DNA from 3 places in the Metabacillus sp. RB-C-LZQ-3-1 genome. Region 3 is predicted to be linked to each of the others. Evidence: riboswitches for the same ligand, from Rfam matches in the RefSeq annotation. Region 3 holds a riboswitch; each other region holds the start of a gene.

Region 1 (4,218 bases), on a different contig from region 3:
TTTTGCACAAAAGATTTTACAACTTTATCAATATCTGTGATATTTACAACAATTCCCGATTCACTGTTTAAATGACCTTTTACCATGACTTCAAGTGTATAATCGTGCCCATGACCGTGTTTGTTACTACACGGCCCAAACACCTTAATATTTTCCTCTTCACTCCAATCTTCAATGCGGTAGGAATGTGCTGCTGAAAAATACATTTTTCTTGAAAGGTAAAGCATGAAGGTGTCCTCCTATCAATTTTTTCCTATAGGGAAAATATTGCTTCATTATTAAGTTAAGATAAAATCTAAATGATGTAGGAACCTTTATCTTTTAGGATCTCTTCTTCATCATGTAACTATATCCGAATACATCTGTTATTCTTATCACTTCTTCATCAATTTTCTCAATGGTTTGAATCCAATCATTATTAATTTGTTTTTCAATTTCTTTAGCTTTTCTTAATAAAGACTCTTTTTCTATTAAATAAGTATTAGATTCTTGATTTATTTGAATCATACTAAAATGATTACGTTCAACATGTACAACATGATAGAAAATCCATGCTAATGAATCTTCAATTCTTAACAAATATCCTTCTTTTGTTTCTATTGGGATAGGCCTCGTAATCGTATTTTGAATGACTTCTTGAAGATTGTCATCCGCTATAGAAGGCATCAGAAGTTTAAATGTGAATTGCTCATTATTATTGAAGTCAACATCTGATAAATAACTAAAAGCCTCAATTTCCAGCTCTTTTTCTCCAACAAATTCCTTTAGTTTTGTTAGTTCGTATAAAGAAAAGGGTATATCAGATTTTTTGATATAAGATGATCCGCTTAAATATTCAGGATTAAAGTCTTCAATAAACGAATGAAGATTGATATTTATATCCATCTTTGAGAAGCGTTTCTGTGTTGTTCTTATCGAAAAGGCATGATTATCACACGCAAACCAACGTCGTTTTAATTCCTCTGCTACATAGGGCATCGTCCCGCTTCCACAATAAAAGTCACCTATTAAATCCCCTTTTTTTGTAGTAGCTTCAAGGATCCTTTTTAACAATGCTTCGGGCTTTTGAGATGGAAAATACGTATTCTCTTCTCCTAAATCATAACCGCCTAGATCATCCCAAACCGATGGATATACAACATCATCTTTTTTAAGATAATTCCTAGTTTTACTATAAAAGAACAGTGTTTCATGTTGATATCCGAACTGATTTATACCAGTATTCCATGGCGTTTGGGCATGTTTCCAGATAACCTCCATTAAGAAGTTCTCTTTGCCAAAAACTTCATCTAAAACTACTTTGACGTAATGAGCCATAAATAGATTAATTTGTAATACAACTGTTCCTGTATCACTCAGTAATTCTCTCGCAAGTTCTATTCTTTTTTTATAGTCTTTTAAATACAATTCGGGTTGAAAATAATCTCGAACAGTCCTTAATTCATCCCAGGGATGAACAAATTCAATCCCCTTATCATTTTGCATAGAAAATATTAATCCAGAATTAAATGGTCCATCTAAGTAAATCATGTCAAACTTTCCGGAATAACCATCTGCAATTAACTGCTGCATAATTCTTTGATTATCACCAAAAACAATAGAACGATGTAAATTATTTATTTCTGGGTAAATGAACAACGTGATCTCTCCTTAGCATTTACCGATATGAGCGGCAATCCTTTTTATCATTATTTTTATCTTCTGGACCTATCAATCTCTCTGCAAAGCTCTCTCAAATTCATCTACAAGTGCAACATTTTCTTTAAAAACACCTTTTTTAATCGTTGTTACTGTTGAGCTTCCTGGTTTTTTCACCCCTCTAGCACACATACATAGATGCTGGCCTTCGATGCTTACGATCACTCCATCAGGTTGCAGAACATTCATGACAGCATTTGCAATTTGTTGTGTCATACGCTCTTGAACTTGCGGTCTTTTGGAGACTAATTCTACCAGGCGGGCAAACTTACTTAACCCTACGACTCTGCCATTTGGAATATAGCCGATATGCGCCTTACCAAAAAACGGAATTAGGTGATGTTCACAAAATGTATAATAGTTGATATCTTTCACAACAACGATGCCTTCATACTCTTCTTCAAAAGTTGTTGTTAAAGCTGTTTCAGGATCAACACCTACTCCCGCAAATACTTCACGATACATTTTTGCCACACGTTTTGGTGTATCTACTAATCCTTCTCTATCAGGATCTTCTCCCAATAACTCTAAAATTCCACGTATATGTTCCTCTAATAAAGCCTTTTTCATTTCAACAGTCATAATCTTTCCTCCTCATAAAAGTATAAAAAAATGCCTACCAAAATAAGATTGGTAGGCATAGCTTTTTTCCAATCCTTTTCGGTAACCCGGCGACCGTAGAGAAGTTCTCCTTAGGCCCGTAGCTTTGCGTCCCCAACTTTCGAAGGGTTTGCCATTATCGAAGGTATGTCATTTTTATTTATATCGTCAAATAGTCCTGAATTGTTTAGTGGTACTTTTACCCTTTTAGTATATAACTACTATATTTTCAAGTAAATATATTTTTATTTTTTATAATTATATGATAATTCAAGCGTGTTTCAGTCGAATATTGTCGACAATCTGCAACTTAACTTCTACAGTTGTTCCATACCCTTTTCAATCACTTTTATGACGGTGTTTACTTTCATATTAACTTTTTTCACCATAAACATTCACATTTATTTTTATAGAAACCACTTGATTATGTTGAATAACTATTCTTAAACGAAAGAGCCGATCCCCTTATCGGAATCGGCTCTCCATATTATTATATCGTTTTAGGCTTCATCTGTGGCTTAGCCTCGTTATTTAATTTCTGAACAGCTTCTTTGCTTGTATCTACACGTTTTACAAAGATAGAAAGAACTAATGCCACAATATTTATTCCTAAAGCAACGTAGAATGAATATTGAATTCCCGCTAATAATGATTTCTGCATGAGTAATGCCTGACTAGAAGCAGTTAAAGTTGTTGGATCTACACCAGACATTAAGTTTTCTGCTTCTGATGTTGTTACGGAGTTCATGATCGTTACAAGAATAGCCGTACCAATGGAACCGGACACTTGTTGTACTGTATTATTAACAGCTGTACCATGTGGGTTTAATACGTTTGGTAATTGATTTAACCCATTTGTCATAATTGGCATCATCACCATTGACATCCCAAACATACGAAGGGAGTATATGAAAATGATATGACCATAACTAGTGTCAAGCTGTACATTTGCTAACATGTACGTGGAAACAGCTGTTACCGATAAGCCTAAAACTGCAAGAACACGCGGTCCAAATTTATCGAATAACTTACCTGTAATTGGTGACATCAATCCCATAATGATCGCACCAGGTAACATCATTAATCCTGAATCAAGCGGTGAAATACCTCTAACATTTTGCACATAAGCAGGTGTTAAAATCATACCGGAAAACATGGCTACTGCATTCACAATCATAATAACTGAGCCAAGTGCAAACATTGGATATTTATAAACGCGTAAATCTAATAATGGTTTTTCCATTTTCAATTGACGAACAACGAAAATAACTAAAGCAATCACACCAGCGATCAGAGTTGTTAAAACGATTGGATCTGTCCAGCCATCTGAGCTTGCTGAACTGAAACCATATAATAGACCTCCAAAACCAATTGAAGATAAAACAACTGAGAAGTAATCAAGCTTCGCTTCTTTGTTTTGCTCCATTACATTTTGGAATTTAAAGAACGCTAATAATAGTGTTATAACAGCTAATGGTAAAATCATTTCAAATAGTAAACGCCAGTCATAGTGTTCAACAATATAACCTGATAAAGTTGGTCCGATTGCCGGAGCTGTAATCATAACTAATCCAAAAACACCCATTGCTGCACCACGTTTTTCACGTGGAAAGCTGACAAGCATAACATTCATTAATAAAGGTCCCATTACAGAAGAACCTGCTGCTTGAATCATACGACCTGTAAGTAATAAACTAAAGTTAGGTGAAAATGCTGCTAATGCTGTACCTAACGTAAAGATAATCATCGATGTGATAAACAAGCTACGGTTAGAAAATCTTGTGAGTAAAAAGGCCGAAGCCGGAATTAATACACCACTGACAAGCATATAACCAGTAGCAAGCCATTGGATTGTTGAATAATCCTTAATTCCCAAGTCCACCATCATAGAAGGTAATGCCACATTTAACAGTGAGTTAT
Region 2 (4,218 bases), on a different contig from region 3:
TGCTTTAAGTGAATTCAGAGGCGATTTTGATAAGTTTAAGAATGAAAGTCAGGAGCAGTCGGAAGAAAATAAAAAGCAATTTAAAGAGATTAAGGAACAACTAGTACGTATAGAAGAAACAACCCTTCGTTTAGAAGCAGAACAACCTAAAGATATTACTGCAATCTTGATTCAAATTAGTAAAAAGCTAGATGAACGAGATAATGATCTACAAGCTTTGAATAAAAGAGTTTTTAGAACTGAAAGCGAAATTGAAAGGTTGACTCGTCAATAAGTCTATGAAAAAGGAAATTTTACTGTTATTGTCGAAATATAGAAAAAAGAAAAACCGCCCTGTCTTTGGTCGGATAGGCGGTTTCTCAAATCATAGAGGACAGGAATTAGTGTCCCTTTATTACTTATAGGATATTTATATTCTAACATATTGGGACTAATTCCTGCTACATAGGGAGAGGAATTAGATGAGAAAAAATTTTAATGAAGCTGAAAAGAGAGCTAGATTAAGAGAAATTCAAAATGAAAAGATTTTAACAGAAGAAGAACTTAAAACTGCTACTGAATTGCAAACTAAAGCAAATTCTAGAGGAATGATATTGATTCCTGAAAGAAAAGTAAAAAATAAAGCGAGGTTTGTCCAGTTGAACCAAGCCAATCTTTTATACTTGCGTAAAATTAAATATTTAACTACTGCCGAAAAAACTTTTTTAATAGATATTGCTCCTCATGTTGAAATTGAATCTAATTGCATTGTAGAAGATTGCAAGAAAACTAATTCAACACCTTTAACTCAAACTGATCTTGCAACAGTTTTAGGAAAGAAAAAGCAGAATGTAAATCCAGTTATAAAGGGGTTAATCGATAAAGGGATTCTAGCACGTTCTGAAAGTGGTTTAGAAGATAATAATGTTAGAGCTTATGCTTTATTTGTAAACCCTCATATCATGTTTTCAGGAGATAGAGACAACGTAAATGGAACTCTAAAAGCTATGTTTAGAAAAACTCCTGCTGAACTTAAAAAGTTACCTGAAAAATTATTTTAGAGCCTAAAATTAAGGCTCTTTTTTATTTGTTTCGTAGTAATGATTTTTCATTACAAAAGTAATGATTTTTCATTACTACGAAACTATCAAAAAAACTAGTAATATCAAGGGTTAAACCTACTTTTTTAACTTCTTCCCTTCTTACTCTATATTAAATAGCAATTCGTCCTAAGTTTTACAACCTTTATTTTATATATTTTTCGTTATCTGCCCTAAAGGCAAAAAGGTTGCCCTAAAGGCAACCTAATTTAGTCTGTAAGAGATTCTGAAAGTCTTTTTATTGTGGGTATTAATTGTTCGAAATGTGGCTTTATAATAAAATCTTTTGCTCCAGATCGTATTGCTTCTATCATCGTATATTTTGTAGCTAAGGCTGAAAATACTATCACTTTGGCTTTAGGGTTAATTTTTATTATTTCTCTAAGAGCCACAATTCCATCTATATTAGGCATTGTTAAATCAAGTAATACTATATCTGGTTGGTAATGTTCAAAATAATCGATTGCTTCTTTTCCATCTTTAGCTTCTGCAATTACATGATAATCCTCTTGTTCAATAATTTTTTTAATCGTTGTTCTCATAAATGAAGAATCATCTGCTATTAATACTTTTTTCATAATTATTTCTCCCCTTTAGGGAAAAACTCGGCTTTATATTGTAATACTAAAACTTTAAAAAAATTAATTTATAGTTTATAGATGATAATTGTAGAATTCTGTTAATAAAGCTGGTTTTCCTAATAAATAACCTTGGGCAATAGGAATACCTAAGGATTTTGCCATTTCCATATCCAATTCATCTTCTAAACCTTCTAAAATTAATTGACTTTTATATTCTTGACAATAATTTAGAAAAAATGAAATAAGGGATTGTTTTTGTTTAGAAGATTTTAGTTCTTTTGAAAAATATCGATCTAACTTTAAATAGTCTGGATTTAGCTCTATAATAGTTTTCAAATTACAATATCCATGTCCAATATCATCAATAGCAATTAAAAATCCATGTTTTTTTATTTCCAATATTCTAGTTTTAAATGTATCAAAATCCTGAATATTTTCAGATTCAGAAATCTCTAGAATAATTTCTTGACTATTTAAATAATTTTCAGCCATAATTTTATTGAGAAAATATGGGAAATCAGGATTTACGATAGTCGATGGAAGTATATTCAAAAATAATTTCCCGTCTTTTTTAGATAATCCTGCTGAATTGTAGGTAGAAATAGCTTTATGAATAGACCCAGAATCTAATTCATAGAGCTTATTTCCTTTTATTGCTTCTTGGAAAATATATTCAGGATTAGAATACATATTGGATCTGAGAAGTACTTCAAAACCCAATATATTCCCAGTTTTCAGACAAAAAATAGGCTGAAAATGGTGGAAGAATTTTTCTTCCTTTATAAAATCTTCAATAGACAAAACTCACACCTTCCTTATTCCATTTTTTTACATATAAAATAAACAAAAAGGTGAACCTGAAGAGCCTAGGTTCACCTTTTTGATCTAGTTTTCTTCGGTGGCTAGGCTACCATAGCAAAAAATGCTTTAGGTCCTTGGCTTTGCGTCCTTACCTTTCGATAAGTTTGCCTTTATCGGGAATTATTAAACTAGTGCTATTCTAACAAATTACAACAAAATTTGACAATTAAATACATGACTTTTGTCTATGTTTTTAGTTTACATAATAGCTCTTTTGGGAAGTTGATTTGCGATTCAATTTCTATATTTAGTCATATTTGGGCAAATTATACGATTTTCAGTTTGGGAAATAACACAAAAATAACCCTATAATTTAAAAGTAAGTTCTTTCATTTACTCTTGTTTGCTTCTTGTTGCTATGTGATTTACTAATTGACAAGAAGGTATTTATGATTTATTCCTAGAATTTTAAATAGAGAGGTGATAAACGCCATGGATAACACTAATCATGAGGAAACACATAGAGCCTATTGGGCGAAGGATATTGCTGATCTACTTGAAGTTACTACATCTAATTTAAGAAGATGGTCTATTGATTTAGAAAACGCTGGTTATCGCTTTTATAGAGATGAACATAATCGTCGTGCTTATTTTGAAAAAGACATTATGCCGTTAAGAAAACTAAAAGAATTTCTAGCAAATAATATGAGCAAGAATGACGCTATAAAAGCTGTTGTATCAATGTTTCCACAAGAAAATAACGGTACGTTAACGATACCTGTGAATGAAGATACAATGCGTGTATCAAAGAGTGAACTAAGGGAAATCGTGAAAGAAGCAGTAGAGGAAGAACGAGAAATGATGTTTCGAGCATTTGAAGCAAAAATGAAGGATGTGGTTGAAAAGAGAGATCGAATACTTATCCACGAGTTGAATCGTTCACTGGAAGAAAAGCGTTTAGAGATTGCAGTAGCAGAAGAACCAAAACAATCATGGTGGAAAAGATTCCTTCGAAATAAAATTGATAGATAAATAGTATAAAAGTCCTTTTTAATTACAAAAATATCAAATATAATATTTCTTATTTGGTATTTTTAAGGAGTTAAAATAAAATGGAAAATCAATTTTGTTCAACAAATCTAGTTGAGGAAAATATAATCTTTCAACTTTTAATATTGGGCTATAAATTTAAAACTGATCGAATTTCTTTTGAAAAATATTCAAAGCTATATAAAAAATTGTATGAATGGATTGACTATTATCAAGTTAATTATCGATAGATTTTAGGGAGGTTTATAAAGGGTGAAGGGGGGATTTCCCCCAAAACACCACCCTTGAGCCTGCCAGCTACTTTGATTTTACCATGTCTAATACTCGTTTATGAAATTCCTCATCAGTGATTTTTCCCTCTAAGTTGTCTATAATCAGTTTTTCTTCTTCAGGAGTTAAATATAATCCTTCTATGGCGTTGGTGGCTTTTGCATACTTCATAGCTTTCTCCCATTTTTCGCTCATGTCATCACCTTTACCTTTCTAGTTCCATGCCTTTGTACCGTTGTTTTGATTTGCTTTTACCTTTTGTTTTTTGTTGCTGACGATCTCGTTCTCGAGTCATTTCTCTACTTGCTTGTTCAATGCCCTTCATAACTGCGTCTAACAAGCCTAATCCTTTTTCTTGGGATTCGATTTGTCCTTTAAATTCAGGAACTTTCGCTTCCATTTTACCTAGAATATTGGTCTGTTTTTCAAAGTCGACT
Region 3 (4,218 bases):
AGCTGCTCCTGCTATTCAATTTAGAAATTATAGTGATACTAGTGATTTTTTTAGTAGAGGTTGGTCTACAGCAGCCATTGATGTTCGATTAAAGTATAGTGATCCACATTCAGGATATAAGCGTTCACGTTATGCTTGGTCAACATCAACAGTTACACCGACAACATGGTCTGCTTGGAGTACCAGTTCAAATTACGTTGTTTCGAATAGTAGTTACGGGCAATGGTATCTACATGTTCAAGCAGAAGATAATGTTGGTAATATTGTGACAACTTATAAAGGTACGTATAATTTTAATAATCCACCGAATGCTGATTTTACAGAAAGTCCTAATCCAACTGACCGTACTAAAAATGTATGCTTTACAAATAAGTCAACTGATCCTAATGGAAATGCGTTAACTTATGATTGGGATTACCGTAAAAAGGGTACTACGACGTGGATTAACATGAGTACAACTACAAATCCTTGTTTTAAATTTAGTGAAGTTACCACTTATGAAGTAAGACTGATCGCAACTGATTCAAATGGTGCTAGTGATTCATTAATTCGCGATGTTGTAGTGGTTAATTTACCACCTGTCGCGCAATTTAAATTTGATAAGTCAACTTACTATATTGGTGACACTATGCAGATAACCACTCTTGCTTATGATCCAGATGGAGATGCTATTACTCATTATTATGAAATTACGAAACCGAACAATGTTAAAGTTACGTTTAATACTCCTAATTTTTCTTATATCCCGGATATACCAGGGTATTACACCTTTAAGCAGACAGTAACTGATACATTCGGAGCAAGCGATACCGCAACATCTACGATTTATGTAAATGATTTAACTCTAAAAGGATATGTTAAGCACACACCTGAGTGGGTACAAAAGCACACTATAAAAGGGAATACACCTAATCAATTCTATTCGGGTGAGAAATTTATTTTAGAAGCTGATGTAACAGCATACCCTATCACTTACCTAAATGTTAAATTTGATGGTTATCAAGTAAACGGAAATCTTTATACTTCTACCGTTAGTTTACCTTACAATACACCTACATTTAGAAATGGAGAATTATTTGATTCAACATGGGTTGAGGGTGGAACGCAATTAGCTAATGGAACAGCAATATTCTCATTTGAAGTCAAATATAGTAATGGAATTGTGAAAAGGGATACCGTACAAGTAGAGATTATTGGAAGTGTATTTGATGTATTTAGGGTTCATAAGAAATTTTAGACTTTAGAATTATTTGATCACTCTTACTATGATAGAGTGGTCTTTTTTTATTTTTTCCAGTATAAAAATATAGATTCTACAAAAAATAATTGTTCCATTACCTCGAATAAAGTCGGAATAATATGGAATTTTTTTGTTTCTATCTTGGGTAATTATGTATTATACTTTTTATATAATACATAATTATTACAAATCACTAACAATAAAACCAGAGACTTATTACCATTTCGGAAAAGTTCATATGGAATAATAATACACAGTATTATGACTTATAATCTATAGAGTTTTTAGCGAAAACCTTTTAAACTGTATAATTAGAAGGGCTGAAATTAATGCGAATTGATGTGAAGAAGAAATTTGGTCAAAAAGTTAGACATTATAGGAGAAAAAAAGGTATCTCGCAGGAAGAACTTGGGCACTTAACTAATCTTCATCAAACATACGTGAGTGATGTAGAGAGAGGATTACGAAACATTTCGCTTGAAAATATCTATGAAATTGCGATTGCTTTAGAAGTTAAAATGTCTGACCTCTTGGATTTTGACTAATTTCCATCATCATCTTAATAATAAAAATAATTGGAAGTATTGAAAGAATGTTCTTATTTGGGCGCTTTGAACATTCATGAACAAGTAGCGCAACCGGCCATTATGTAAGTTATGGCTTTTTATTTTGTTTCTACAAAATATCAGAACATTACATCAATTTTATAAACCTGTTTGTTATTTATCATAAATCAACCCCCAATTTTATAAGAGGACTATCGAATTATATTTATATGAGCTTATAGATTCTTATATAAAAAATTCTTATTTTGTTTAAAAGTAGTGAATCTAAAAGTTTTCTCTTAAATTTCACATATAATAAATTCAAGAGAAGTGAAGGAAGGTTTTCAACATGCCATTAATCCGAAACAGGGAAGGTATAGATAATTTATTATTAAGTGCAAGAGAATTTGTTGTTAGAGAAAGTTTGATTTTAATTAATGAAGATACTGTTGCAGAACATATTTCTTTAACTAAAGAGCTTAAAACGGTATGGGAAGACGCTTTTAGTGAAACAGTAGATGTACTATACGCAACTTCTAAAGAATATCCTTTATCTAAAGTACCTAAAACTCAGAGAGATAGTCTTTTAAAAGTAAAATATATTGAAAACAGTTTCATATTAACTCGTGACGAAGTAAAAGAATATCTTTTAACTCATTAAGGGGGTAAGTAAGATTTTTATATCTTACTTACCCTTTTTGTTTTCTTCTCTTATTGAATGAACTAGGAAGATACGATATAATAAGGATATTCAAACTTTTTCTTTTTTCTTTTTTATGCGACCATATTTCCGTTAAGGTCAGCTGTTTACTACCAAACATTTAGAAGCCTCTGGGCTTAGGTTCGACACTTCATTGTGTCTTTATTAAACCTAATGTCCAGGGGCTTTTTTGTTTTGTCTTGGAAAAAGAGAGTGTTTGAAATAAAAAAACTTTTAGAGAGAGGAAGTATTTTATGAAAGGTGAGAGTTTACTGATTTGTAATGTATGCAGTGGTACTTGTGAAAAGACATTTATCCGAATAAAAGGAAAGTCTTTCTGTTCAGATGATTGTCTTTTGAAAGAGGAAGGAGATGAAGGGAATGTTTAAGCTAACATGCTTTGCTCCAGCTCATCCTTCTAAACTTGGACCCGCTTTAGCAGCAGTACATTTCAAAAATGTGAAAGGTAAGTTTGTATGGCAAATGGATGGCGCTCAATTTGTAATCGAGCCATTTAAGAATTACGGTGATCATCAAGCGTCATACGGTTACAGAGTTTATTTTGATGGTTCCATTGATGGTGCAATGTATTTATTTGAAATGTCAATGGGTTGTTTTTCACCTCAGATTAATGGGGTTGAATACACAATATATCATCAATCTAAAACTCAAGAATCGTGGATTAAGGACTTCCTAAAACGCCCTTCTTTCCGTACTTCAGATGTTCGGGGAGTGTTTCGTAAAGGTGATGTAGGAGTTGTATGTCTCCCTGATTCTACTGTAAACTTACAGATTCGCAAAAAAGGGACTAAACCATTCAAATTGATAGAGTTATTAAAAGAGATCGATTGTCTAAAGCATGACATTATGCCTGTGGACTACGATCTTTTTTCAGTTCAAGGGGTTGCAATATGAATGTATTCAATTTCTATACTAAACAAAGTCAATTTACGATTGGCCCGAATTACGTGGTCAAGAATGGTGGAGAAGTGGTTGCGGAAGGAACGATATTTATTTTTCAACTGCTTTTAGGATATCCAGCTTGGATTATCGTGAACGCGGAAAATGAATTTATTCCTCCACAAATTATTAGAACCGAAAGAGTGATTTCTGTTTTGCCTGAACATGAACATTTCGATGGGATTCAATGCCCTCCAAAGTTTCTATACCAGGTAGATTTTGTCTTAGATAAAAAAGCAAAAAGAATCACTGTTAACGCTGTAGATGAAGCTCATGTAATGGAGTTTGTCAAAACTTATTATCAAGAGTCGACAAACATACGAATTAACCAAACAAAGGAGAGAGTATCATGTTAAAAAATAAAATTGAGGATTTATTCAAACCACAATATATGAAAGAAAAGTTGTTCTATATGCTTAAGAAAAACGGTGAGTTCATTAAGCTTGATACGAATTTAGGCTATTTATATTCTCTACCAATCGGTGAATCTGAGGGAAAAGAAATTAGAGTAGAAGTAGCTTTACGATCAGGAAGAGAACTAACTATTCTTAATGCGTTTGTTAACGAACTTTCAGTTTCAGCTTAATTTAGGAGAGTGTAAAATAATGAAAATCAAATTATTACCTAAACAGGTATCCGTTGATGGGGATTGTACCAATATAGAGAATGTACTCTTAGAGGTCGTAGATTATGGTGATTCATACCATGTTCAGTTTCTAAAAAAAGATGAAGGTTCTCTATTAGGAAAATCTCGTTATTGTGATATTCAGAAC

What was found. Region 3 has a riboswitch for cyclic di-GMP ahead of AC4GZ8_RS19535 (hypothetical protein). Riboswitches for the same ligand answer to the same signal wherever they lie in the genome.
Positions count from the first base shown of each region.
Region 1: another riboswitch for cyclic di-GMP. It lies ahead of folE (GTP cyclohydrolase I FolE); the one in region 3 lies ahead of AC4GZ8_RS19535 (hypothetical protein).
Region 2: another riboswitch for cyclic di-GMP. It lies ahead of AC4GZ8_RS25980 (EAL domain-containing protein); the one in region 3 lies ahead of AC4GZ8_RS19535 (hypothetical protein).

Region 1 covers NZ_JBZFLI010000007.1:254,493-258,710, reverse strand. Annotated here, with positions in the region: gene AC4GZ8_RS13920 (6-carboxytetrahydropterin synthase) at 1-227, opposite strand, end outside; gene AC4GZ8_RS13915 (DNA methyltransferase) at 322-1,638, opposite strand; gene folE (GTP cyclohydrolase I FolE) at 1,711-2,280, opposite strand; cyclic di-GMP riboswitch class I at 2,358-2,443, opposite strand; gene AC4GZ8_RS13905 (DHA2 family efflux MFS transporter permease subunit) at 2,789-4,218, opposite strand, start outside.
Region 2 covers NZ_JBZFLI010000040.1:325-4,542, reverse strand. Annotated here, with positions in the region: gene AC4GZ8_RS25995 (hypothetical protein) at 1-274, shown strand, start outside; gene AC4GZ8_RS25990 (MarR family transcriptional regulator) at 462-1,040, shown strand; gene AC4GZ8_RS25985 (response regulator) at 1,289-1,657, opposite strand; gene AC4GZ8_RS25980 (EAL domain-containing protein) at 1,733-2,461, opposite strand; cyclic di-GMP riboswitch class I at 2,555-2,640, opposite strand; gene AC4GZ8_RS25975 (MerR family transcriptional regulator) at 2,954-3,493, shown strand; gene AC4GZ8_RS25970 (antitoxin VbhA family protein) at 3,809-3,976, opposite strand; partial or broken gene AC4GZ8_RS25965 (hypothetical protein) at 3,987-4,218, opposite strand, start outside.
Region 3 covers NZ_JBZFLI010000014.1:102,104-106,321, forward strand. Annotated here, with positions in the region: gene AC4GZ8_RS19525 (PKD domain-containing protein) at 1-1,237, shown strand, start outside; gene AC4GZ8_RS19530 (helix-turn-helix domain-containing protein) at 1,570-1,785, shown strand; cyclic di-GMP riboswitch class II at 1,809-1,892, shown strand; gene AC4GZ8_RS19535 (hypothetical protein) at 2,135-2,446, shown strand; gene AC4GZ8_RS19540 (hypothetical protein) at 2,867-3,400, shown strand; gene AC4GZ8_RS19545 (hypothetical protein) at 3,397-3,801, shown strand; gene AC4GZ8_RS19550 (hypothetical protein) at 3,795-4,031, shown strand; gene AC4GZ8_RS19555 (hypothetical protein) at 4,051-4,218, shown strand, end outside.